DNA from 3 places in the Ensifer sp. ENS03 genome. Region 1 is predicted to be linked to each of the others. Evidence: riboswitches for the same ligand, from Rfam matches in the RefSeq annotation. Region 1 holds a riboswitch; each other region holds the start of a gene.
What was found. A riboswitch is a leader RNA that binds a small molecule or an ion and turns the genes downstream of it on or off. The one in region 1 is predicted to bind cobalamin.
Positions count from the first base shown of each region.

Region 2: it holds a riboswitch for cobalamin, as region 1 does, so the genes downstream of both, IB263_RS08505 (DUF1636 domain-containing protein) here and IB263_RS11025 (CbtB-domain containing protein) in region 1, are expected to answer to the same signal.
Region 3: it holds a riboswitch for cobalamin, as region 1 does, so the genes downstream of both, bluB (5,6-dimethylbenzimidazole synthase) here and IB263_RS11025 (CbtB-domain containing protein) in region 1, are expected to answer to the same signal.

Region 1 covers NZ_JACVAV010000002.1:882,006-889,856, forward strand. Annotated here, with positions in the region: gene IB263_RS11005 (SRPBCC family protein) at 1-39, shown strand, start outside; gene IB263_RS11010 (DUF1772 domain-containing protein) at 109-588, opposite strand; gene IB263_RS11015 (NAD(P)H-binding protein) at 585-1,415, opposite strand; gene IB263_RS11020 (TetR/AcrR family transcriptional regulator) at 1,520-2,212, shown strand; cobalamin riboswitch at 2,211-2,473, shown strand; gene IB263_RS11025 (CbtB-domain containing protein) at 2,514-2,690, shown strand; gene IB263_RS11030 (CbtA family protein) at 2,888-3,685, shown strand; gene IB263_RS11035 (ferric iron reductase) at 3,724-4,590, opposite strand; gene IB263_RS11040 (glucoamylase family protein) at 4,593-5,939, opposite strand; gene IB263_RS11045 (DUF1194 domain-containing protein) at 6,087-6,881, shown strand; gene IB263_RS11050 (GntR family transcriptional regulator) at 7,000-7,707, shown strand.
Region 2 covers NZ_JACVAV010000002.1:376,472-384,322, reverse strand. Annotated here, with positions in the region: gene aspT (aspartate-alanine antiporter) at 1-803, opposite strand, end outside; gene IB263_RS08510 (RidA family protein) at 1,285-1,761, shown strand; cobalamin riboswitch at 1,939-2,155, shown strand; gene IB263_RS08505 (DUF1636 domain-containing protein) at 2,260-2,673, shown strand; gene IB263_RS08500 (ABC transporter ATP-binding protein) at 2,696-3,499, shown strand; gene IB263_RS08495 (ABC transporter substrate-binding protein) at 3,496-4,449, shown strand; gene IB263_RS08490 (iron ABC transporter permease) at 4,537-5,520, shown strand; gene IB263_RS08485 (DUF924 family protein) at 5,612-6,172, shown strand; gene IB263_RS08480 (mechanosensitive ion channel family protein) at 6,299-7,851, shown strand, end outside.
Region 3 covers NZ_JACVAV010000002.1:144,868-152,718, forward strand. Annotated here, with positions in the region: gene IB263_RS07330 (NADP-dependent malic enzyme) at 1-408, shown strand, start outside; gene IB263_RS07335 (LuxR family transcriptional regulator) at 679-1,416, shown strand; gene IB263_RS07340 (acyl-homoserine-lactone synthase) at 1,557-2,201, shown strand; gene IB263_RS07345 (DUF2865 domain-containing protein) at 2,366-3,436, shown strand; gene bluB (5,6-dimethylbenzimidazole synthase) at 3,449-4,144, opposite strand; cobalamin riboswitch at 4,190-4,402, opposite strand; gene IB263_RS07355 (SDR family oxidoreductase) at 4,500-5,312, opposite strand; gene IB263_RS07360 (phytanoyl-CoA dioxygenase family protein) at 5,401-6,594, opposite strand; gene IB263_RS07365 (LacI family DNA-binding transcriptional regulator) at 6,698-7,717, shown strand; gene IB263_RS07370 (diguanylate cyclase domain-containing protein) at 7,744-7,851, opposite strand, start outside.

The DNA.
Region 1 (7,851 bases):
CTTGAAGCGCAATACGACGCGCGTATTCCGAAGCCCTGACGGCGGGATGGGCTTGAAGGTCAGGACGCGTGCAGGCGCCGGCAAGGATCGACTTGCCGGCGCTTTTCGTCAGGCTCGGGCGAAACCGAGAACGAAAAACGCCAGCGCGCCGATCGAGGCCCATGTGCGCACGTGGTTCCACCAGACCCAATCGGTCAGATAGCGCTCACGCCAGAGATCGGTCGCCGCCTGACCGGGGGCTGCCGCGGCGAGTGCGTCATTCATCGGCACGTTGAAGACAATGGTCACCAGCAGCACGCCAACGACATAGGCAATGCCACCGGCGGCAAGCCACCACCTGCCCTCGCCCCCCGAGATGAAGGCGACGACGACGAGCGCCAGGGCGAGCAGCGCCGTGCCCATGAAGGCGCTGAGGAAGATCGGGTTCTGGATCACGACATTGATGGCGTTCATCGCGGCGATCCCCTGCTCCGGCGGCAGCCGCGACAGGGCCTGCATGATGCAAACCGAGAAGATGAAGAACAGCCCGGCCATCAGGCCGGAACCGATCGCGGCGGCAAACGCCAGAGCGGGGATCAGCGGGATCATGCGGCAAGACTCCAAACACCAGTTGCTGCGGTTTCCCGGGCGTAATCGGCAAAGTCGCGCGGACGCCGCCCAAGCACGCGCTCGACATCGGACGTCATGCTGGAATTGCGTCCGTCGAGCACCGAGGTGAAGAGATAGCGGATGAGTTCGACATAGTCATCCGGCACGCCGTCCGCCTTGAGATGCGCTGCGAAGTCGGAAACCGGAATGGCCTGATAAGAGATCCGACGGTTGGCGGCCGCGGCGATCTCGGCGACGGCCTGGGCAAAGGTCATCAGGCGCGGGCCGGTCAAGGCATAGACCTTGCCGATATGCGCATCGTCCAGAAGGGCCTCAACCGCCACGTCGGCAATGTCGTCGCAACTGACGAAGGGCTCGGTGACCTCGTCCACCGGCAGGAAGACCGAACCACTCACCACGCCGTCGGCCAGGAAACCTTCGTCGAAATTCTCGAAGAACCAGCTGCCCCGGATGACCGTCCAGTCGGCGCCGGAGGCCTGCAGCGCACGCTCGGAGGCTTCCGCCTCGTCCTCGCCGCGGCCCGACAGGAGCACCAACCGTTTGATGCCGGAGCGAACGGCAAGGCTCGAAAACTTGGCGATGACGTCGGCGGCGCCCGGCACCGCCAGATCGGGCTGGTAGCAGACATAGATGCGATCGACATTTTCAAGGGCGGGCGTCCAGGTCGCCTCATCCGTCCAATCGAAGGAAGGCGACGCCGAACGGGCGCCGATGCGGACCGCTATGCCCCGCTCCCGAAGGCGATCGGCCACCCGCCGCCCCGTCTTGCCGGTACCGCCCAAAACCAGTGTGACTTTCTGAGACATCGTTTCCTCCTGAGGTTCCACCAACAAACATGAGCATCTCTCACATTTGCAAATGTGATAAATCCTCGTATTTTAGGAGTCAAGTCAAAATGTGAGCATTACTCATGATTCCCGATGCAAGTCCCGCCACGCTTCCCGCTGACGACGAGCCTGCGCTGCGCCGGACGCCGAGCCAGAAGCGCAGCCGCGAGCGCGTCGAGCAGATCCTTGCCTGCGCGACGGCGCTCATCCAGGAGAAGGGCAGCGACGCCATGCGCATGAGCGAAGTCGCTGAAAAGGCGGGGATTTCGATCGGCTCGCTGTATCAGTACTTTCCCGACAAGGCGGCAATCGTGCGCACGCTGGCCGAGCGCTACAATGCGGTCTGCAACGAGTGCATCGCGGCCGAACTGGCCAAGGTCACGTCGATAGCCGAACTGCGCGACGCCTTCTCGCTGCTGTTCGACATCTACTACGACATGTTCCTCGCCGAGCCGGTCATGCGCGACATCTGGTCGGCGATGCAGGCCGACAAGGCGCTGCGCGAGATCGATCTTGCGCAAAGCCGCGCCGGCGGAAAGCTGCTTGCCGATGTCTGGGCCCGGCTTGTGCCGGAGACACCGCGCGAAGAGATCGACAGCGCCGCCTTCCTGATCATGCATCTCGGCGACTGCACCATGCGACTTGCAGTCTCGGTCGACCGGGCCGAGGGTGACCAGATCGTCGAAGCCTACAAACGCATGACCATCAAGGATTTTGTCGCGGATGGACCGCGCGGCGGCGCGCACTCAATTGACAACTCCATGACACAATCCTAATCATCTGGGATCGATTGGTTCCCGGGACGCGAACGTGTTTCGGGAGTAAACGGGAATGTGACGGATGGACCCAAGCTGGGCATTCAAATCACGGCCGACCCCGCGACTGTAGAGCGACGTCGATCCACCGTTCCGGAGCGATCCGGAAGAAGCCACTGGCAAGACCGCGAGAGGGCGGCCGAGCTGGGAAGGCGAGGCAGATCGAGGGCATCGAGCCCAACGCCGTGAGCCAGGAAACCTGCCACTCGATACGGGCATAGGGCCCAACCGGGAATTTCCCGATGCCATCACGGAGGTTGTCATGGCTACGTCTACCATTTCGAGCACCCCGCTCTCCCTCAGCGATCGTCTGACCGCTGGCGTCATCGCGCTCTTCATCGGCGCATTCCTCGTCTTTGGCGCCGGCCTTGCCAACTCGGCAGTGCTGCACGACACGGCGCACGACACCCGCCACTCCTACGGCTTCCCCTGCCACTGACCGATGCGCCGGAACGTGAACAACGTTCCGCATCGAACAATCTGCGGACCTGAACGCATCCGGCCCGAGCCGGATGGAGGCCTGCGCGCATCCCGGTTTTTCCGGCGCGCGAAGGCCATCCGCAGCATAGGGAAAATGGGAAGGCTCAAGGACCACGCCACAGGGCGTGGCTTTTGTCGTTATCGAGGGATTTCAAGATGATTGTCAGAACGCTTCTGGCCGCGATCGTGGCTGGATTGATTGCCGGTGTCTTCATGACCGGCGCCCAGGAACTGCGCGTCACACCGCTGATCCTGCATGCAGAAGAATTCGAAGGCGAGGCACCGGCCGCTACCGAACAGCCCGCCGCCCAGCCGGGTGCGGCACAGCCGGCCGCAGAAAACCACGACCAGCATTCGTCGCTCAAAGCCGTGTCGCCGTTCGGCGCTTTCCTCGACGCTTTGTCGCCGATCACCCCGGCCTATGCCCATGAGGGCGAGCATGAGGAAGGCGGCATCATGTTCGGCATGAGCCGCTTCTCCGGCACGCTGATGGCGAACCTCGTCACAGGTTCCGGCTTCGGTCTGCTGCTCGCCGGCGTCAGCCTGGTGATCGGCTACCCGATCACGCTCAGGAACGGCGCGCTGTGGGGCGCCTGCGGCTGGCTTGCCGTGCACATGCTGCCGGCGATCGGTCTGCCGCCGGAACTGCCGGGCTTTCCGGCAGCCGAACTCGGCGACCGCCAGACCTGGTGGCTGGTGACAGTGGCGCTCTCCGCCGTCGGCCTCTATCTCGTCGTCCTGCGCGAGGAGATCGTCTCCAAGGTCGCAGGCCTGGTGCTGATCGCAGCACCCCATGTCTACGGTGCGCCGCAGCCGCTCGATATCACCAGCAACGTTCCGGCCGTGCTCGGCGCCGAGTTTGCGGTTGCCGCACTCGCCACCACGCTTGCCTTCTGGATCGTGCTCGGCGTCGTCTCCGGCTTCATCAACGAGCGCTTCGTCAAGGCACAGTGATCACTGATCACAGATCGTCAGCAAAGCGACGGCGGGGTTCAGGTCCCGCCGTTTTGCATGAGATGCGCCGCCAGCCGCGCGCGGCGATCTTCCGGCTCCAGCAGCACGCAAGTGTCGCAGAAGCTGCCCCCTTCCGTCTTGAAGTAGAGACAGCAGCCGCAACGGATCCGATACTGGCGCGACAGCTGAGCGCCGCTTGCCGGATCGAGAGCCGCGATCTGCTCGTAGCAGAGCTCCTCTGAGTAGAGCCGCGAACCCGGTCGTTTGACGATCGCCAGCGCCTCGGCCATGCCGCGCGCCTCGTCGCCGATCGCGCGGCCGATTTCCAGGAACGCGCCGGCCAGGGCATCGGCCGCGACCCGCCATTGCGCCCCGCTCGACAGCCCTGCTCGCGCTTTCAGAACCGCAACGACGGGTGCCAGATGGGCGATGAAGCCCTGTTCGAATGCGCTGGCGCCTTCGCCACCCTGGCGCTCCTTGGCCGGCGGATGCAGGCGAAAATGATAGCGCTTGCCCGCGATTTCGACGCCACGGTGAAGCCGCGTCCAATCCTCGAAACGAATGCCGGCCACCTCCGCCTGCAACCCGGCGCCGAGATGGAACGCGCCAAGGACCACGCTCAGCTGGCGGCTATAGAAGGCGATCAGATGCGCCGCCCGGATCCGGTCGGTCATGCCGACCCCGAAGAAATCCTGATAGGCGAGCCCCGCCTCAAGGCCAGCGCTGCCCGCAGCCCAGAAGTCGCCCGGCGCGCTGAAATCACTGGCCGCCGGCCCGAGCGAGACGGCAGCCTCGGGAAACTGGGTACGCAGATGGTCGGCGACGGCCAGCGCCTGCGGCGCAAACGCCGCGGTCTCCGCTGTCGGCCGATGGTCGTTCAAGCGCATGCCGTCTCCGTCGTCCATTCTCATCCTCTGGCGCGGGATGCGGGCGGATTACCACACGCGCCTTCCCCCTCCTGCAGCCAGCCACCGTCGAAGCCCGCCCGTTCAAGGCCGAGGCGGATCGCCGGCATGCTGCGCATCAGCGCCCAGCTAAGGCCGCTTTGCCAGTTCTCGATCATCATGACAACGAGGCCCTGGTCAAGACCGACGACCCGCGCATCGATCCAGCCCTCCGGGCCTGCGCCGGCGGCCAGGCTCGGGTTGAAGCCGCCGGGAAAGCGCCCTTCGCTCAGAAGTCCCGGATAACTGTCTGCCATATGCACGAGGGAGGCCTGCGCCGCGTCCGGCTCGAACGGCAGGCAGGCGAGCGGCGCCCAGGGCACGAGCGTGCCGTCATCAAGGCCGTAGGGTGCGCCGCGGTTCACATAGCCGAAAAGCCGCTGCTGGCGCCCATCCGCAAGCCGCAGCCGGCCGCGCGGCGCATGGCAGGCGCTCAGGCCCCACAGGTCCTCGCCATATCCGGCGAAACCGCCGGGATTGGAGCGCGCATGGTCCCGCTGCAAGGCGATGGCGCGTCGGGTATTCTCGAAATAGTCCGTCCCCCGCTCCCGCATCGGCCGGTCGGAAAGCCCGCGCAGATCGAGCCAGGCCTGCGGAAAGAGATGGATGAAGAGTGGCGCCGCATGCAGATGCGGCCGGCCGTCGACGGGAATCCAGTCATGGCCCTCGGCAAAGGCCGCATAGTGCTCCGGTTCGATCGAATGGTCGGGCGCGCCGAGTGCCAGCACATAGAGCAGCAGCGCTTCGCTGTAACCCCGCCAGCGATGCTTCAAGAACCGCCCCGGCGGCCGCCAGCCCATCGTCAGCGTGTCGCCCCGATTGAGCGCCCAGCGCCAGTCCACCCGCGCATAGAGCCGATCGGCAAGCGCGCGGATCTCGCATTCGTCCGCATCCCTACCGGAAAAATATGCAGAGGCGGTCAGGCAGCCGGCGATCAGCAGCGCCGTATCGACGGTCGAAAGCTCGCTCTGCCAGGTGCGCTCGCCGGTCCGCATGTCGAGGAAGTGATGGTAGAAGCCGCGATAGCCGGTCGCCTGCCGGTGGCGGGACTGCGGGCTTTGGACAAGGAAGCGCAGCGTCGTCGCCACCCGCCGCGCCGCATCGCTGCGCGAAAGCCAGCCGCGCTCGACGCCGATCGGATAGCAGGAAAGGCCGAAGCCGGTCGCAGCGATGCTCGCCGGCGCGCCCGGCAACGCGGTGTCGGCGATCAGTCCGGTGACCGGATCCGAATGTTCGAGGAAATACCCGAACGCCGTCTGCTGCAATCGATCGATCTGAAATCGCTCAGTATTTTCCGTACGCTGCGGCATTTCGCCTTTCCTGTCCGACATCCGGCCTCATGCAGGACCCGGCAAAATCACTCTTTAGTGAAGGCCAACTACACCCAAACGGTCGCCGAAATCCAATCTTGTGTTACAGTCTTCTAATCTGACCGCGCGCAATGACTGGTTGAAGCGATGTTGAGCGTGTTGGCGTTACTCCTTTCATTGAGTGGTGGCCCGAGCCCATCGACCGCCGAGGCGACGAATGTCGACGTCGAACTGATCCTGGCGGTCGACATGTCCGGCTCGATGGATCTCGACGAGGCCCGCATCCAGCGGGCCGGCTATGTCGAGGCACTCCGGCATCGCGACTTCCTTGATGCGGTCGAAAGCGGCCAGCTGGGCAAGATCGCCATCGGCTATTTCGAATGGGCCGGAACGGTGAACGAGTCCTCCGTTGTCGCCTGGAAGGTCATCGACAATGCCGCCGACGCCGACGCCTTCGCCAAGCTGATCGAAGCGCGGCCGGTCGGCACACGCCGCGGCACCTCCATCTCCAACGCCATTACCTATGGCACGGCGCTGATCGATTCCAACGCGTTCAGCGGCGTGCGAAGGGTCATCGACATCTCCGGCGACGGGCCGAACAACATCGGCCCGCCGGTGCTTCCAGCCCGCGAGATCGCGATCACGCGCGGCATCACCATCAACGGGCTTGCTATCCTCATTCGCCCGTCGGTTTCGACCGGCCCGCTTGACCAATATTATGCCGAATGTGTCATCGGCGGCCCCGGCTCCTTCGTGCTGCCGGTTCACGAGCCCGAAGATTTCTCCATCGCGATCCGCCAGAAACTGGTGCTCGAAGTCAGCGGCCTGCCACCACCGCCGACCATACGCTATGTCGATGCCTTCCCGGCGCCCGATTGCCTGATCGGCGAGAAATTGCGACCGGGCTTCCTCGACCGGGTCTATCCGGAGCTCGACAAGTAGCCTCGCTCGACCTGACGATGCCCCGCAACCTTTGCGCGTCAGATTGTCGTTTCCCTTCGCTTCGTCCGACGATAAGATGGTGCGTTGCTTCGCGGATCGATTCATGTCCTTGACCACCATGCCCCATCAGGCCGAACTGGCCACAGACCCGACCACCGACACCGGCAGTCAGCACATCCGCGATACATTGCGCGATGCGATCGTCGAGCGGCGGCTTGCGCCTGGCACGAAGCTTTCGGAAAGCGACGTCGGCGAACTGTTCAACGTCAGCCGAACGCTGGTGCGCGCCGCCCTGCAGGCGCTGTCCTATGAGGGCCTCGTCAACGTCGAGAAGAACCGCGGCGCCTTCGTTGCGCACCCTTCGATCGACGAGGCGCGCCAGATCTTTGCGACCCGCCGGCTGATCGAGCCCGGCGTCGTGCGCGCTGCCGCCGCCCAGATCGGCAAGGCGGAGCTTTCCGAACTCAGGCGCATGCTGGCAGCCGAGCGCGAACTGACCGAACAGCGCGGTCAATCGGCCCGTCGTGCGGAAATCAAGGCATCGGGCGATTTCCACCTGGCGCTTGCCGACCTCTCGGGCAACACCATTCTGCGCCGCTTCATGGACGAGCTCGTCGCCCGCTCCTCGCTGGTCATCGCGCTTTACGGACAATCGACCGTTTCGAGCTGCGGCCACAGCGAACACGACGAGATCGTCAACGCGATCGAGCGTGGCGACATCGACGCGGCCGCGCGGCTGATGGTCCACCACATCGACCATATCGAAGCCGACCTCGACCTGCGCGTTCTGAAGTCGACCGACCTCAAGGCAGCGCTGGAACTCTAGTGCCGCCAGCTGCGCCTGGATTTTCAAAGCTTTTCAACACCGGTCCGAGCTCGATGGAGCTCCCCGCCGCACCTCCCTTCGTCCGCCGTCGGCAAAAGCGACGCAACCAAAAGATCAGGTTCGCAAAGCCGGAGAGAACCCGCC
Region 2 (7,851 bases), 510 kb from region 1:
AGCACGGTGTTGCCATCGGCCTCGATGATCTGGTCGCCGCGCCGCAGGCGCTCGACGAAGACGCGGATCCCGGGAAGGATGTCCTTGACCGGTTTTCCGGTGAGCCCGCTTGCCGCGTCGACGCGATAGGCCCGGAGGCCGAAGTCGTGATAGGCGCGGGTAATGCCGGGCTCGCTGCTTTCGCTGCCACCGCCGAGCTTGGCCTCGTATTCGCGGCAGGCCGCCGGAAGGTCGATGCCAAGAAGCTTGGGACCGAGCTGGGCGAGGATGATCGCCGAGCCGATCGTGCCCCAGATATAGGTCACCGCATAGGCGATCGGGATCTGGTCGGCAAAGGTCTTGGCCTGCTCCGGCGTCAGCCCGAGCGAATTGATCTGGTCGGTCGCAACCCCGATTGCAGCCGAGATCGTCTGCGAGCCGGCATACATGCCGGCGCCATAGCCGAGCGGCAGCCCGGCAATCAGCGCGCAGAGATAGGGAACGACGAGGCACAGCACCAGCACGGAGAGCGCAAAGGCGATCTGTTTCGGTCCATCGGTGCTCAAGCCCCGCACGAATTGCGGCCCGACGCCGTAGCCGACGGCGAAGAGGAAAATCAAAAACAGGGTGGATTTCAGGTCGCCGGAAACCTGGATACCCAGCTGTCCGATGAGAACGCCCGCAAGCAGCGTGGCGGTGACATTTCCAAGGTTGAACCCCGCGACCTTGATCGGACCGATGAGGAAGCCGATGCCGAGGGCGAGGAAGACGGCGACAGGCGGATAGGTCCGAAGCGTGTCGACGAAGAAATCAATGGGATTCACTGATGCTATTCCCTTCTGAAAGTTGAGTTGCCGTCACTTCATTTCGGGATCTGCGCGGCTAAGTTGAGCTTGTTTCCGAGGCTTGTCGATGCCCAATCTTAATCCCGGCAATTGTCGCTTCGGTCGTCGAAATTCTCAACGGGCATAGGGTTACGTGAGCGTAACGTATGTTACATTTCAGCGTTTTTACTTGGGGTTGGGGATCGAGGCCGCCACGATGTGTCGGTCGCATTCGATCGCAAGACCGCGGCACTGGCCCGGATCGCGATGGCACTTCAACTCTGGTGTTGTAATTCGTAACGTTATCTCCCAACGTGAGGCATGAGGCGTTTTCTCTTGGTTATGCTTGGAAAAGTTGCTGGGCACGGAACGGCGCGTCTTGCTGCTTGCGATAGGGGCGGCAGAATTTCGAGGGCTTGAGAAAAAGGCGGTGTCGTCTCCGCAAGGCGGCCGGTTCGTAAGGTGACGAGGAGGGGAAGCAATGATGGACGAGGTTATCCGAAGGCTCGGCGCACTTGGCGTTCAGCTCCCGACGCCGCCGAGGCCGCTCGGCGCCTATCGCGCGGTGATCGAGGCGGGTGAGATGCTTCATGTTTCGATGCAGGGGCCATTGCTGGACGGGCGCTTCGTGCATACGGGGCTGCTCGGGCGCGATGTGACCATCGACGAGGGGCGCAAGGCCGCAGAGTTGGCAGTGCTCAACGCGCTGGCGCAGATCCATGAGCATCTCGGCCGTTTCGAGCGTATTCGCCAGATCGTCCGGCTGGAGGGACATGTCGCCTGCACTGAGGATTTCCTGGAGCACCCGAAGGTCCTCGACGGTGCTTCCGAGCTTCTGGCGGCCGCCTTTGGCGAAAGGGCTGGCCATGTTCGCTCCGTCTGCGGCGTGCGCAACCTGCCGGGCAACGCCTCTGTCGCGGTGACGCTGACGGCCGAACTCTTGCCGCCGGAGTTCTGAGGTAGCACGGCACGTGTTTTAGCGTGGTCGCTATCGCGGGCGTCGGATTGTGTCCGGCGCCCAATTTTCGGCTTGCGTTACGTAATGTTATTTAATAACAAATCTCGCATGACGAAACGCCGCATGTTGATAGATCCCTCCCGCCTGTGTCGTGCGGTTGTCTCATCTGCCGATTCATGCGAGGAAGGCGTTGATGGTGCTGCGTCCGCGACAATGCGGAAGCGGCTGAAAAGGGAACACGGAACGGACGACCCTGATGGGGCCGAGACCGTGGCTGCCCCCGCAACTGTGAGCGGAAAGCGCATTCACACCATGTCACTGGTCGAAGACCGGGAAGACGTGGATGCGCCACGACCCGCGAGCCAGGAGACCTGCCATCGAACCGATCAACCACAACGGACGGGGTGTTCCGATGGAAAAGAACTGGCTTTCATACGACGGTTTTCCGTCCTCTTGCCGTTTCGCCATCTCTTGCCGTCAGTCCGGCGGAGGGCAGGAATGGCTGAGCCGAATTTCCGACAGCACAAGATAACGGTCTGCACCGATTGCCGCTTCACCGGCGGCCCATGCGTGCCCGGTGCCGAGCTGATCAAGCGGCTCAACCTGAGCATCGCAGCGCTCGGCGCACCGCTCGATCGCGACTTCTCGATCGCCGGAACGGTCTGCATGGCGGCCTGCACGCGGCCCTGCACCATCGCCTTCCAGGCAACGGGGAAGGCGACCTATCTCTTCGGCGACGTCTCGCCGGAAGAGGACATCGACGATCTCGTGCGCTTTGCCACAACCTATGCCGAGCGTGGCGATGGCATGACGCGGGCGGCGGAACGGCCGCGCGGGCTGAAAGGCAAGACGCTTGCCCGCATTCCCGCGGCGATGCTCGTCTCCGAAGATCTTGGCGGGCACTTCCAATGAGGTCGCGCAGAGGAACGAACCCATGAGCTGCAACGCAACGGGTGCAGCCCTCACGGTCGAGGGCCTTCGCTGGGGGCCGCGTTCGGGCCTGACGCTGGTCAACGACATCGGCTTTGCGATCGCGGCCGGCAGCCGGCTTGCGATCCTCGGGCCGAATGGCGCCGGCAAGACCTCGCTTCTGCGCTGCCTCTACCGGGCGGTGCAGCCGAACGCCGGCCGTGTTTCGGTCGATGGCGTCGATCTCTGGTCGATCTCAGCGCGCGAGGCGGCAAGGACAATCGCCGTCGTCTTGCAGGAGATGCCCGGCGATTTTCCCTTCAGCGTGCGCGACGTCGTGATGATGGGACGCATTCCGCGGCGGGAGGGCCTGAGCGGCTGGAACGATTTCGACCGCGAGCGGGTGCAGCATGCGCTCGCGCATCTCGATCTCGCCCATCTTGCCGGTCGCCAGTTCTCGACGCTTTCGGGCGGTGAGAAGCAGCGGGTGCTGATCGCCCGCGCGCTGGCGCAGGAACCGCGCATCATCATCCTCGACGAGCCGACGAACCATCTCGACATCCGCCACCAGCTCGAAATCCTCGAGCTCTTGCAGACGCTGAAGCTGACAATCGTCTCGACGCTGCACGACATCAACCTCGCCGCCGAGTTTGCGACAGATGTCGCGATCTTGACCGCCGGGCGGCTGACGGCCTTCGGCCCGCCCGAAGAGGTGCTTAGCCCCGGCGAGCTTTCGGCCGCCTTCGGCGTCACCGCCACCGTTCACAATGCCGCTGCCGGCGGCGCCCGCTTTTCCTTTTCACTTCCTCGACAGGGATCGATTTCATGAAGATCAATATTGCCCCATTTTCCCTTCTTTTCGTGCTTGCCGCCGCCACGCCGGCGCTCGCCTATCCGGTCACCGTCAAGAGCTGCAACCGCGAGGTGACCTTCGACGCGGCGCCGAAGCGCGCGATCGCCAACGACGTCAACCTGGTGGAGATGATGCTGGCGCTGAGGCTCCAGGACCGCATGGTCGGCTATACCGGCGTTTCCGGCTGGAAGACGCTGGACGAGAAGCTGCGCGAAGGCGTCAAGGAACTGCCGGAGCTTTCGGAGAAATATCCGACCAAGGAAGTGCTGCTCAACGCCGATGCCGATTTCCTCTTTGCCGGCTGGAACTACGGCATGAAGGTCGGCGGCGAGGTCACGCCCGAGACATTGGCGCCCTTCAAGATCGGCGTCTACGAGCTGACCGAATCCTGCATCCACGTGATGGCCAAGCAGAAGCCTGATATGAACGACATGTTCGTCGATCTTCTCAATCTCGGCCGCATCTTCGGCGTCGAGGATCGCGCCGAGACGCTGGTTGACGGCTATCGCCGCCAGCTTGCCGAAATCACCAAGGCGACCGCCGGCAAGGCTAACCCGACGCGGGTCTTCGTCTATGATTCCGGCGAAGAGAAGCCGTTTACTTCCGGCCGCTTCGGCATTCCGACGGCGATGATCGAGGCCGCCGGCGGCGCCAACATCATGGACGACGTGGAAAAGAGCTGGGTGGAAATCTCCTGGGAACCGGTGATCGAGCGCAACCCGGAAGTGGTGGTCATCGTCAACTACGGCGAGGTGAAGGCCGAGGACAAGATCGCCTTCATGAAGAACAATGCGGCCTTCAAGAATGTCGATGCCGTCAAGAACGATCGCTTCGTCGTGCTCGATTATGTCGAGGCGACGCCAGGCCCGCGCAACATCGACGCCATTGCCAGGCTTGCCAAGGCCTTTCAGGGCGAGGGCCTGTAAGCGATGCTGGCTGAGGATGCGTCGCCTGGTTCCGTCGCCGTTTCACGCCTAGCGCCGGCACGGGCGCTGAAGGCGGGTGCCGGTCTCATGGCGGCGCTTTTGCTGCTGGCCTTGACCGTCACGGCCGGCGTATCGCTCGGCTCGGCGCCGATTCCGGTTGCGACCGTCTGGTCGATCATCGCCAGCAAGATTTCTCCGGGCAGCGTCGAGGCTTTCTGGTCGGCGGGGCGCGAGAGCATCGTCTGGGACGTGCGCCTGCCGCGCGTCATGCTGGCGGGCCTCGTCGGCGCCGGGCTGGGGCTGACTGGCGCCGTGCTGCAGGCGGTCACGCGCAATCCACTTGCCGATCCGCATCTGCTGGGCGTTTCCTCCGGCGGCGCGCTCGGCGCGATCGTGGCGCTGCTGCACACCGGCATGATCCTCGGTCTTGCCACGGTGCCGCTCTTTGCCTTTGCCGGCGCGCTGCTCGCAACCGTGCTCGTCGCCTTCGTCTCCCGCGTGCTCGGCAGCAGCGCCGACCGTCTCGTGCTGGCCGGCGTCGCGGTCGCCTTCGTCTTGACATCCGTCGGCAACCTCATGATTTTCCTTGGGGACCCGAGGGCGACCCATACGGTCATCTTCTGGATGCTCGGCGGTCTTGGCCTGGCGCAATGGTCGCAGCTCGTCTATCCCGGCGTGGTGCTTTTCGCGTCCCTCGGCTGGCTGATGATCCGGGCGCGCGAAATCAATGCGCTCGCCATGGGCGACGAAACCGCGATGACGCTCGGCATTCCCGTGCGCCGCTTCCGGCTGACGCTGTTCGTCGTCACCGCACTTCTGACCGGGGTGATGGTCGCCTTTTCCGGCGCGATCGGTTTCGTCGGGCTGATGGTGCCGCATTTCGTGCGGCTTCTGGCCGGCAGCGACAACGTGCGGGTCATTCCGCTCTCGGCCTTCTTCGGGGCGCTGACGCTCATCCTTGCGGATCTGGCGGCCCGCGTCATCATGGCGCCGGAGGACATGCCGATCGGCGTCGTCACCGGGCTCGTCGGCGGTATCGCCTTCATTGCCATCCTGAAGCGACGCGCGTAAGGCGGGTAGGAACACGTTATGGACAAGGGCCGGTTCCGGCCTATGTGTTAGCGCAGCCGAGGGATCGGCGATTGGCCCGCATGAGGAGCATATGGCGAACGAAGCTGACATCTGCACGCCGCAGGACGTTCTGAATTTCTGGTTTGGCGAACTCACCTATGACGACTGGTTCGGGACGAGCCACGAACTCGACCAGTCCTGTATCCGCCGCTTCCAGGCGTCGCACCTGGCGCTGGCCCGTGGTGTCGACGAGATCTGGCGCGCGAGCCCGGAAAACCGGCTGGCGGCGATCGTGCTTTTGGACCAGATGCCGCGCAACATGTTTCGCGGCACGCCGCTCGCCTTTGCTACCGATTGCCTGGCACTGCACGAGGCCAAGCTCGCCGTTGGCGCCGGTGCCGACATGGCGATCAAGCCGGAATGGCGCGCCTTCGTCTATCTGCCCTTCGAGCATTCGGAAAACCTTACCGACCAGACCATGTCGGTGAAGCTCTTTACCGAGCTCGGCGATGCCGATTATCTCGACTATGCCATCCGGCACCGCGAGGTGATCGAGCAGTTCGGTCGTTTCCCGCATCGCAACGCCTTCCTGGCGCGGCCCTCGACGGAGGCCGAACTTGCCTATCTGGCGCAGCCCGGCGCCGGTTTTTAACGGGAAAGCGGGCGCTGACGGGGATTTATCGCCGTTCTTTGCATCTTTCCGCCGTCTTTCGTATTCACATCGAAACGTGAAGACGGCCGGAGCGATTCCGGACCACGGTCTCAATCTGCAAGGATCATGAAATTGCGTTCTGTCGGAAAACTGCCCGCCATTCTCGTCTGCCTGCTGGCGCTTGCCGTGGGCGGCCCGGTCATGGCCCAGAAGGCGGCGCAGCCGACAGCGCAACAAACCGCACAGGCAAACGGGCAGGCGGGCCAGAAATCGGCACAGCCGGCGCAATCGCCGCAAGGGGCACAATCGTCCCAGACCGCCGCCCAGCCTGCTGCCGGCAAGCCGGCGCAGGAGGCGCAGCCAGCGGAGAACGGGGCGACCCCCGGTGCCACGGAACCTGCGGCGACAACCACACAGCCTGCCCAGAATGCCCAGCCGGCGGCCGATGCCTTGCCGGCGGATGCGACGCCGCCGGCCCAGAGCCAGGCGGCCGAGCAGCTGACCAAGGCCGACGAGGAACTGAAGGGACTGACCGAACGGGTCGAGAAAGCCAAGGACGACGACATCGTGCTTGCCGACCTCAAGGTTCAGGTCGACGCGCTCGCCAAACAGATCATCGGCGTTTCGGTTTCGACCCGCCCGCGCCTCGACGAAATCAAGGCGCGGCTGACCGAACTTGGCGATCCGCCGGCCGAGGGGCAACCGCCCGAAGCCGACATTGTGACGGCCGAGCGCAAGCGGCTGATGGCCGAACGTGGTGCCATCAATGCGCTGACCGGCGAGGCGGAAGGCCTGTCGGTGCAGGCGACGAAGCTGTCCAACGCCATTACCGCGACAAGGCGCGCGCTGTTTTCCAATACGCTCCTGAAGAATACCGAAGTGTCGACCGGAATGTTCGACGACGCGCTGACGGCGACGGCGGACGAGACCCGGGTGCTGTCGCGCAGCGTCGGTAGCTGGCTGAGCTTTGCCTGGAACTACAAGCGCGTGCCGCTCCTGACGGCGCTGTTCCTGTCGCTGCTGGCGGCGCTCGTGTTCCTTTCCGGCAGCCGCAGGCTCTTTCGCCCGCTGATCGAGCATGACATTACCGATGAGGAGCCGAGCTACTTCCGGCGGCTCTCCGTCGCATTCTGGTCGACACTGATCCCGACCATCGCGTCGGCCGCCTTCGCGGTCTCGAGCTTTCTGTTCCTGCGCGGCTTCAACGTGCTGCGTTCCGATATCGCACCGATCATTGCAATCACGCTCGGGGTCGCCGTCGTCGTCTTCTTCGTGACGAGGCTCGCTCAGGCCGTGTTGTCGCCGCGCGATTCGCGCTGGCGGCTCGTCCGGGTTTCCGATCGCGGCGCGCGGATGCTGATGATCGCGATCTTCGCCATGGCGCTGGTCAACGGCCTCGACTACCTCTTCGGCGGCGTCAGCGAGGCGCTCGGTTCGCCTGTCGTCCTGACCGTCGTCAAGAGCTACATTGCCTCCATCGTCATCGGCCTCATCATCATGGCTTCGGCCTGGATCAAGCCGACGCTCAGGAAGGATGAATCCTTCGATGCCCATGGCCGCGCCTGGCCGCGGGTGGTGTCTTTCGCGCTGCTCGCGACCGGCGCCTTGCTCATCATTGCCGCTGTGTCGGGCTATGTCGGTCTTGCCCGCTTCATCGCCACGCAGATCATCATTACGGG
Region 3 (7,851 bases), 740 kb from region 1:
TTCGGCATCACCCCACGCGCCGCCCTCGTCTCGCATTCGAACTTCGGTTCGCGCGATTCGGAGAGCGCCACCAAGATGCGCACGGCGCTGCAGCTCGTGCGGGAACTCGCGCCCGATCTCGAGGTCGACGGCGAAATGCACGGCGATGCGGCGATCTCGGAAGCGTTGCGCCAGCGCGTCATGCCGGACAGCAGCCTGTCGAGCGAAGCCAACCTGCTGGTCTTCCCCAATCTCGATGCCGCCAACATCACGCTCGGTGTCGTCAAGACCATGACCGACAGCCTGCATGTCGGCCCGATCCTGCTCGGCTCGGCGCTTCCCGCCCATATCCTGTCGCCGTCCGTCACCTCACGCGGCGTCGTCAACATGGCGGCTCTGGCGGTGGTCGAAGCCAGCCATCCGGGTTGAGATGGCAACGCGGAGATCGCCACCGGTCTTCGCTGCATTCGGGCGCCATGCCGGCGCCGGCAAAACCGTATCCGGATGTCGCGCCTGCTTCAGGCGCGGCATCGCTGGTTTTGCAGATCACCCGCGAATCAGCCCCTGTCACGCGGCCGATCGACGACTACAATCAAGGCGTGCGCAATTGGTCTTATACACCAATCGGGAAAGTTTGCGCTGGACAAAAGGTGAACCTCTAACCATGCTGGGGCCTCGGACGAGATTCGGTGTTGTGGCATGACTGAGCAGCAGGCTGTCCTCGACATGCTGGAAATCCTGGAATGTGGCGGCTGCGTCGAGCCCGCTCATTTCTTCACATTGATGCGTCGAACCTTCCGCATTGCCCATCTTCTCTATCTCGAAGCGGAGCCCTATGCGGACGAGCTCAAGGTTTGCCGGCTGCATCACACCTTCGGCGCCTACGCTGCCGAGATCTACCATGCCCGCAGCCTTCACCGGATCGATCCGATCCTGAAGCTGGCGCTTGGCGGCGTGCGGCCGGTGGAATGGACGATGGCGCGGCATCGCTTCCCGGAATGCGAACCGTTGTTCCAGGCAGCCCAGGAAATCGGCATATCCACTGAGGGCGTCGCCTTGCCATTGCCCTCGCCCGCCGGGCGCATGGCGTTGCTCGCAATCAACGTCAACATGACAGCCGGCGAATGGACGACCTATCGCCGCCATCACCTGCGCGATTTCCAGCTGGCCGCCAATCTCTTCCATGCCGCCATGCTGGAGCACGGCGCCATGGCCGGCAGCATTTCGACCCGAGAGATGCGGTTGACCGGCCGCGAGACCGAGGTCCTGACCTGGGCCGCCGCCGGCAAGAGCTATTGGGAAATCGCCACGATCCTCGGCATTTCCGAGCGCACCGTGCGCTTCTTCATGACCAATGCGCGACGCAAGCTGAATGTCGTTTCCAACACTCAGGCTGTGGCACAGGCCGTACGACACGCTCTGATACCCTCCGTTTGACACCCGACAATACGCCTCCACCGAAACCCCTCGAAATCTAGTGGCAAATATCGCGCATTTGAACTGTCGCTAGCGACAGTTACGCAACCGCCGCGAGCCTGACAGCATCGCCCCATCCCCAAACTCGGATGGAGAAAACGATGATCAGGATCCTGAACGGAAAGACCCGCGCACAACACCCGGCGGCCGTCGACGACATGTTCCGGTTGCGCAAGCGCGTCTTCCACGACTTCCTGAAATGGGACGTGCAGACCGAAGGCGACTGGGAAATCGACAACTACGACCAGGCAAACCCGCTCTACGTCCTGTCCTATGCGCCCGATACCGGCCGGCTGCGCGGCGCGCTTCGCCTCCTGCCGACACTCGGCCCAAACATGCTGGACGATACCTTCCCGATCCTGCTCGGCGATAATCCGGAAATCCGCAGCGCTTCGGTCTGGGAATCCAGCCGCTTCTGCATCGAGCCCGAGATCTCGCAGGACCGCGCCTCGAACCAGGTGACGGTCGCGGCCGCCGAACTGATGTGCGGCGTCGGCGAGCTGGGCCTTGCTTCCGGCATCAGCCACATCGTCACGGTGACGGATGTGTTCCTGGAGCGCATGTTCCGGCGCATGGGATGCCCGGGCGAGCGTATCGCCGAACCGCATCGCATCGGCTCCGTTTTCGCGGTTGCCGTCGCTTGGGAAGTAACGCCGGATCTGCTCACGCGGATGAAGGCGGTCGCTGCCATCGAAGGTACCGTGCTCGAACGTCCGATGTCGCTGGAAACCGCCCGCGCCGCCTAAGCGCGTCAGTCGATCTGCGCTGTTAACGCAAACCGTCGCTTGTCGTTGCACGATCACCGACAAGCTCTATGATGGAGGCGAAACAGGAATGCCGCTGGCAGCAACCCGCAGAAGGTCGGCGCCGACCTGGCAACAGGAAGAGACTTTCGCCCGTGTTCACGCGCATGAAACACGTCGCTGCGGCCCTTGTGCCTCTGGTTCTGATCGGTGCCGGTCCGTCACTGGCATCGACGGCCTGCGACCGACTGAACGCGCGGCTCGCGCAACTGCCTGACTACGTCGCCAGCAATGCCGATGCGCGCGACTACGCAAGCGCGATCTCGCGGCAGAATATCGAGCTGCGGCGGGCAAAGAACGACCGCCGCCGCGCGGGTTGCAGTGGCGGCAACGCCATTGGCTTCGACGGCGGCGACCCCGACACTTGCTACGGCCTCAACAGCCTGATCGCCGAGATGGAAGACAATCTGCGCATGCTGAAGTCCGAGCGCGAGCAGATCGTCGCCGGCGGCAGCGACGACAGCCGGCGCCGCATCCTTGCCGCGCTGGAGATCAACGGTTGCTATGGCGACCGCGAGGAGTTCGCAAGCGTGGAACCGGACGTGCCGGAAAGCCACCGCAACATCGTTGCCGACCTGCCGCCGGAAGACGCCTACGGCCCGATGCTCGGCCGAGGCGAAGACGGCTACGCGCCGCAGGAGCGCTACTATAGCGGCACGCTCAGAACCATGTGCGTGCGCACCTGCGACGGCGCCTTTTTCCCGGTTTCTTCAGATGCGACGCCGGCCGATTTCCCGCGCGACGAGCAGGCCTGTCGGGCGCGCTGCCCGGGGGCTGAGACCGAGCTCTATTTTCACGACCTCAACACGGAAGAGAGCGACAAGATGGTCTCGGCCGTGACCGGCCGTCCCTATACCGAAATGCCCAACGCCTTTGCCTATCGCACCCGCGCTGTCGGAAAACCCGGCCAGTGCGGCTGCCAGATACCCCAGACCGCCTCGACCACACCGAAGGCAAACGGAACGAAGATCGGTGACGACCAGTCGTCGATCATCGTCATCGAGACCAAGAAGCCGGAAGCGGCGAGCAATACCGCCAAGGCGCCGGCCGAAGAGCGGCCTTACGATCCGTCGAAGAACAAGGTTCGCGTCGTCGGCCCGACCTACCTGCCGCAGGAAGAAACCGCCATCGACCTCAAGCATCCGAAGGGACCGGCCTATCAGCCGGTCCAGAATTGATCGGACGAGGCCTTACGCCTTCTCCTTGCTGCGTCCCCATCCGTCTTCGAAAACCAGCTCGTCGAGCGGCAGGCGCTGGCGCCAGCCCTTCACGGCGAGTTCCGGCTGCTGATAGAGGCGATCGACATAGCCGAGGCAGAGCCAGGCAACGATCTCGATATGATCTGGGATGCCGAGAATCGCCTTGATCTCGGCCTCGTGGAAAATGCTCACCCAGCCGACGCCCACCCCTTCGGCCCGCGCCGCAAGCCAGAGGTTTTGCACGGCGCAGACGGTGGAATAGACGTCCATCTGCGGATTGTGGGTGCGCCCGAGTACGACGGCACCGCCGCGCGTGCGGTCGCAGGTGACACAGATGCTGAGCGGCGCCTTGCGGATGCCTTCCAGCTTCAGCGCACGGTACTTGGCCTGTTGTTCCGCCTCGAACATCAGCGCGGCCTCGTCATTGGCGCGGCGAAACGCATGCCAGACGCGCTCACGCGTTTCTTCCGCCCGCACCAGCACGAAGTTCCACGGCTGCATGAAGCCCACGGACGGGGCGCTGTGCGCAGCGGCCAGCAGGCGCAAGATCAGATCATCCGGCAATGGCGCGGGCAGGAATTCATCGCGCACGTCGCGACGTGTCTCGATGGCACGGTAGACGGCCTCCCGCTCTGGCAACGAAAAGGCGCCGGCAGCCGCAAGGCCGCCCTTCGGTTCAGTCAGCATCGTTCGATCCCCAACAATGCGAAAACCTCCCGCCGTCCACGCGGGGTTCGGTCTATCTCGCCAGGCCGGTCTTCTGACTTCGGTTCAACCGATCACCTCGCCTTCCCAGATCGCTTGAAGATCCAGTGGCAAAACCTTGAATCAATTCAAGGCTCTCTTAGAGGCGATCGTCCCCGTCACAGCGTTGGGCACGTTCCGGAATGACACCGGATTCCCGATTCTCCCGCTTTCGCGGGCACCTGACGACGGCACTAAGTGCACAGCCGTTTGAGAAAGACAAGCGGCGCCAACCCGGCCGGGACATGGCACGCCACTTTCCGCCGGCTACTGTCGAGCTTAGTCGTTTACCTCCACCTCAAAGCGGAGCGACCGGATGTGGCGAACCGTCATAGGCGCCCCAGACCGACTGATCGAAGCAAATCACCGATCCGGTCATCAGCCCGGACTCGGCCGACGACAGATAGGCGCAGGCCCGCGCCACTTCGGCCGGATCGACGAGCCGACCGAAAGGCTGGCCGGCCGCCGCCTTTTCGAGCCAATCGGCCGCCGCGCCATGAAACTCGCGCTGGATGCGGTCTTCGCCTTCGGACGCCATCCAGCCGATATTCAGCCCGTTGACGCGAATGCGGTTGCGAAGAAGCGCATAAGCCGTGTTTTTGGTCAGCGTTTCGAGGGCGCCTTTCGACGAACAATAGGCGGCAATGAACGGCTGGCCGGCCATCGCCGACATAGAGCCGATGTTGACGATCGTGCCCTCGGTCTTCTCCCGCCGCATGATCTTCACCGCCTCCTGCATCAGGAAGAACGGCGCGCGCACATTGATCGCGAACATGCGGTCGAAGAGTTCGGGCGTGGTGTCGAGGATCGTGCCACGGTCGGTGATAGCTGCGGCGTTGACCAGCGCATCGACCCGGCCGAATTCCGCGTCGCAAGCGGCGACCACCTTGCGGGCGTCCTCTACTTTTTCAAGATCGGCCTCGACATAGACAACTTTCGCACCGCTTGACTTGCCGATCTGCTCGGCCTTCGCCCGCCCCTTGGCGGCGTTGCGGCCGCAGATGACGATGCCTTCAGCGCCGCGCTCGGCGAAAAGGCCAGCAATCGTCGCGCCCAGTCCCTGCGTACCACCGGTGACGATGGCGATCTTGCCTTGCAATTGTCCACTCATCGAATTCCTCCCTCGGAAATGATCGTTTGAAACGGCTGCGGCTCCCGGCTAAAACACACCGGGAGCCTGTCAAATTGTAACTCGCTCGTCAGCTCAGCTTGCGCTTCGCCTGCGCCTCCAGCACCGAGAGAAACTCTTGTTCGCCCGTCCCCGCAGTGAGCGCCTCGCGCATCAACTGCGCCTGCGTCTTCGGCGCCAACCCGCCGAGTGGCGGATCCCGGTCGAGATTGGTGGGGAACGAATAGCCTTCGGCACAGGAGGAGATCGCGTTGGCCGCTTCCGCCTGCGTCAGCGTCCCGCCCGCCAGCAAGGCCCGCAAGGCCGGATAGAGCGTCGCGCTCATGGTCAGTCGGTCAACGGTTTCCATTGCGCGACCGAAGGCCGAAGACACCTGCAGCAGGTTGGCCACGCGGCGGATATCCCGGGAGCGGTTGGTGCCGGCGGCATGGAAGAGCGCCGGGTTGAAGAAGACAACGTCGCCCTTTTCGAGCGGAAGCTGCACGTGGTGTGCGTCGAAATAGGCGCGGAATTCCGGCCGGTTGAGCGCCAGATAGCCCGGCACATAGGTTTGGCTATAGGGCAAGAACAGCGTCGGTCCGCTTTCGAGCGGCATGTCGCAATGGGCAACCGCCCCCTGCAGCGTCAGCACCGGTGAAAGCCTGTGCACATGCGCCGGATACTGCTCGATCACGGCCGCAGTCTGGAAGCCGAGGTGATAATCGCGGTGCGCCGATTGCGCCGCACCGCCAGGATTGACGCGATTGACCTGCGCCGTCATCTGGTAGTTCGGCCCGAGCCAAGCCTCGCTGACGAGCGCTATGACGGCATTGCCGTAATAGGAGGCGAAATTCTCCGGCGCGTTCAGGCAGTGCTTTTCCAGCGAGTTCCAGATGCGGTCATTGGCGCCGGGTTTGGCGAAGTGATCGCCGCCGCCGCTGTTGCTGCGATGTTGCTCTTCGATGATGGCGCCAAAGACCCCGCTTGCGACGTCGATTGCTGTCGTATCGGCAAAGGCGCGCTTGAAAACCGCCACGCCAGGCCCGGTCGCCAGTACCTCGCAGATCTCCGCCAAAACAGAACGCCGCGCCTCGGCATCGCCGCACGCCGCAATCAGCGCGGCGCTGTCATAGATCAGGATATTCTTTTCGCAGCCGGCAGCATGGGGGTAGTCGGACAGACTGGTTTGGCGTTCGACTTCCGCCCGGAACGATTCGAGATCGCAAGCCTCTTCGGTGAGCCAGACGCGGTCGATCCGTTGGCGCGCTTTGTTGTCGGTCTTCATCGCGTTTCCTCCTCTGGAACATCCTGATGAACACGACTATAGGCGGCGGCAAAACATGATATAGAGCAAGAATCCATCAAAAATCCATCAGGAGAGCAAGGCGATGGCCCATCCGTTTCTGGTCAAGGACATCGCCTTTCAGGCCGGGCTCAGCACCGCGACCGTCGATCGCGTGCTCAACGAGCGGCCGGGCGTGCGCCGCCAGACGGAGGCCCGGGTTCGCGCAGCCATCGAGGAATTGGAGAAGCAGCAGGCCGGCCTCGACATCCAGGGGTGCAAGTTTGCGATCGATATCGTCATGGAGTCGCCACAACGCTTCACCGATGCGGTGCGTCGCGCCTTCGAGAGCGAGGCGATGACCTTCGCGCCCACCGTCTTTCGCTGCCGGTTCCACTTCGCCGAGACGATGCGCCCACAGGAGATCGTGCAACTGCTCGACCGAATCCGGCTGCGCGGGACCGACGGCCTGGTGTTGAAGGCGCCGGACGTGCCCGAGATCGTCGCCGCAGTCGCCCGTTTCGAGATGGGCGGCACGCCCGTCGTGACGCTGGTAACCGACCTGCCCCATTCCCAGCGGACGGCCTATGCCGGCGCCGACAACCGGGCGGCGGGCGAAACGGCCGCCTACCTCCTCGGGGAGCGCTTTTCCGGCGCGCCGGCAACTGTGCTGGTGACCCTTTCGAGCGGCCGCTTTCGTGGTGAGGAGGAACGCGAGATCGGCTTTCGCCGGGTGTTGCGCGAGCGCTATCCGGCAATCCGGATCGTCGAGATCAGCGAAGGCCACGGCCGCGACAGCGAAACCGGCCGCCTGGCTCACGCGGCGCTCTCGGCCAATCCCGATATCAACGCGGCCTATTCGATCGGTGGCGGCAATCGCTCCGTCCTTGCAGCCTTCGAGCGTCTCGAACGTCACTGCGCGCTCTACATCGCCCATGATCTCGACGAGGACAATCTGGCGCTGTTGCGGGAACGGCGCATTCACTTCGTGCTGCATCACGACCTCAGGACCGATGCGCGCACCGCCTTTCGCACGATGATGCTGCGGCCCGGCGCCCAGGCGCCGGCAATCGGCCCGCAGCTCTCCGCCGTGGTGGTGATCACGCCCTACAATGTTCCGGAGTAACGCTGCTGCCGATCCGCGGGTAGCGTTCAGGCCGCCGACTGGCCGTCGTTCTTCTCGGCCGGCAACACCATGTCGTCCGCCGTTTCGAAGCGGTTGCGACCGCGCCGCTTGGCCAGATAGAGCGCTTCGTCCGC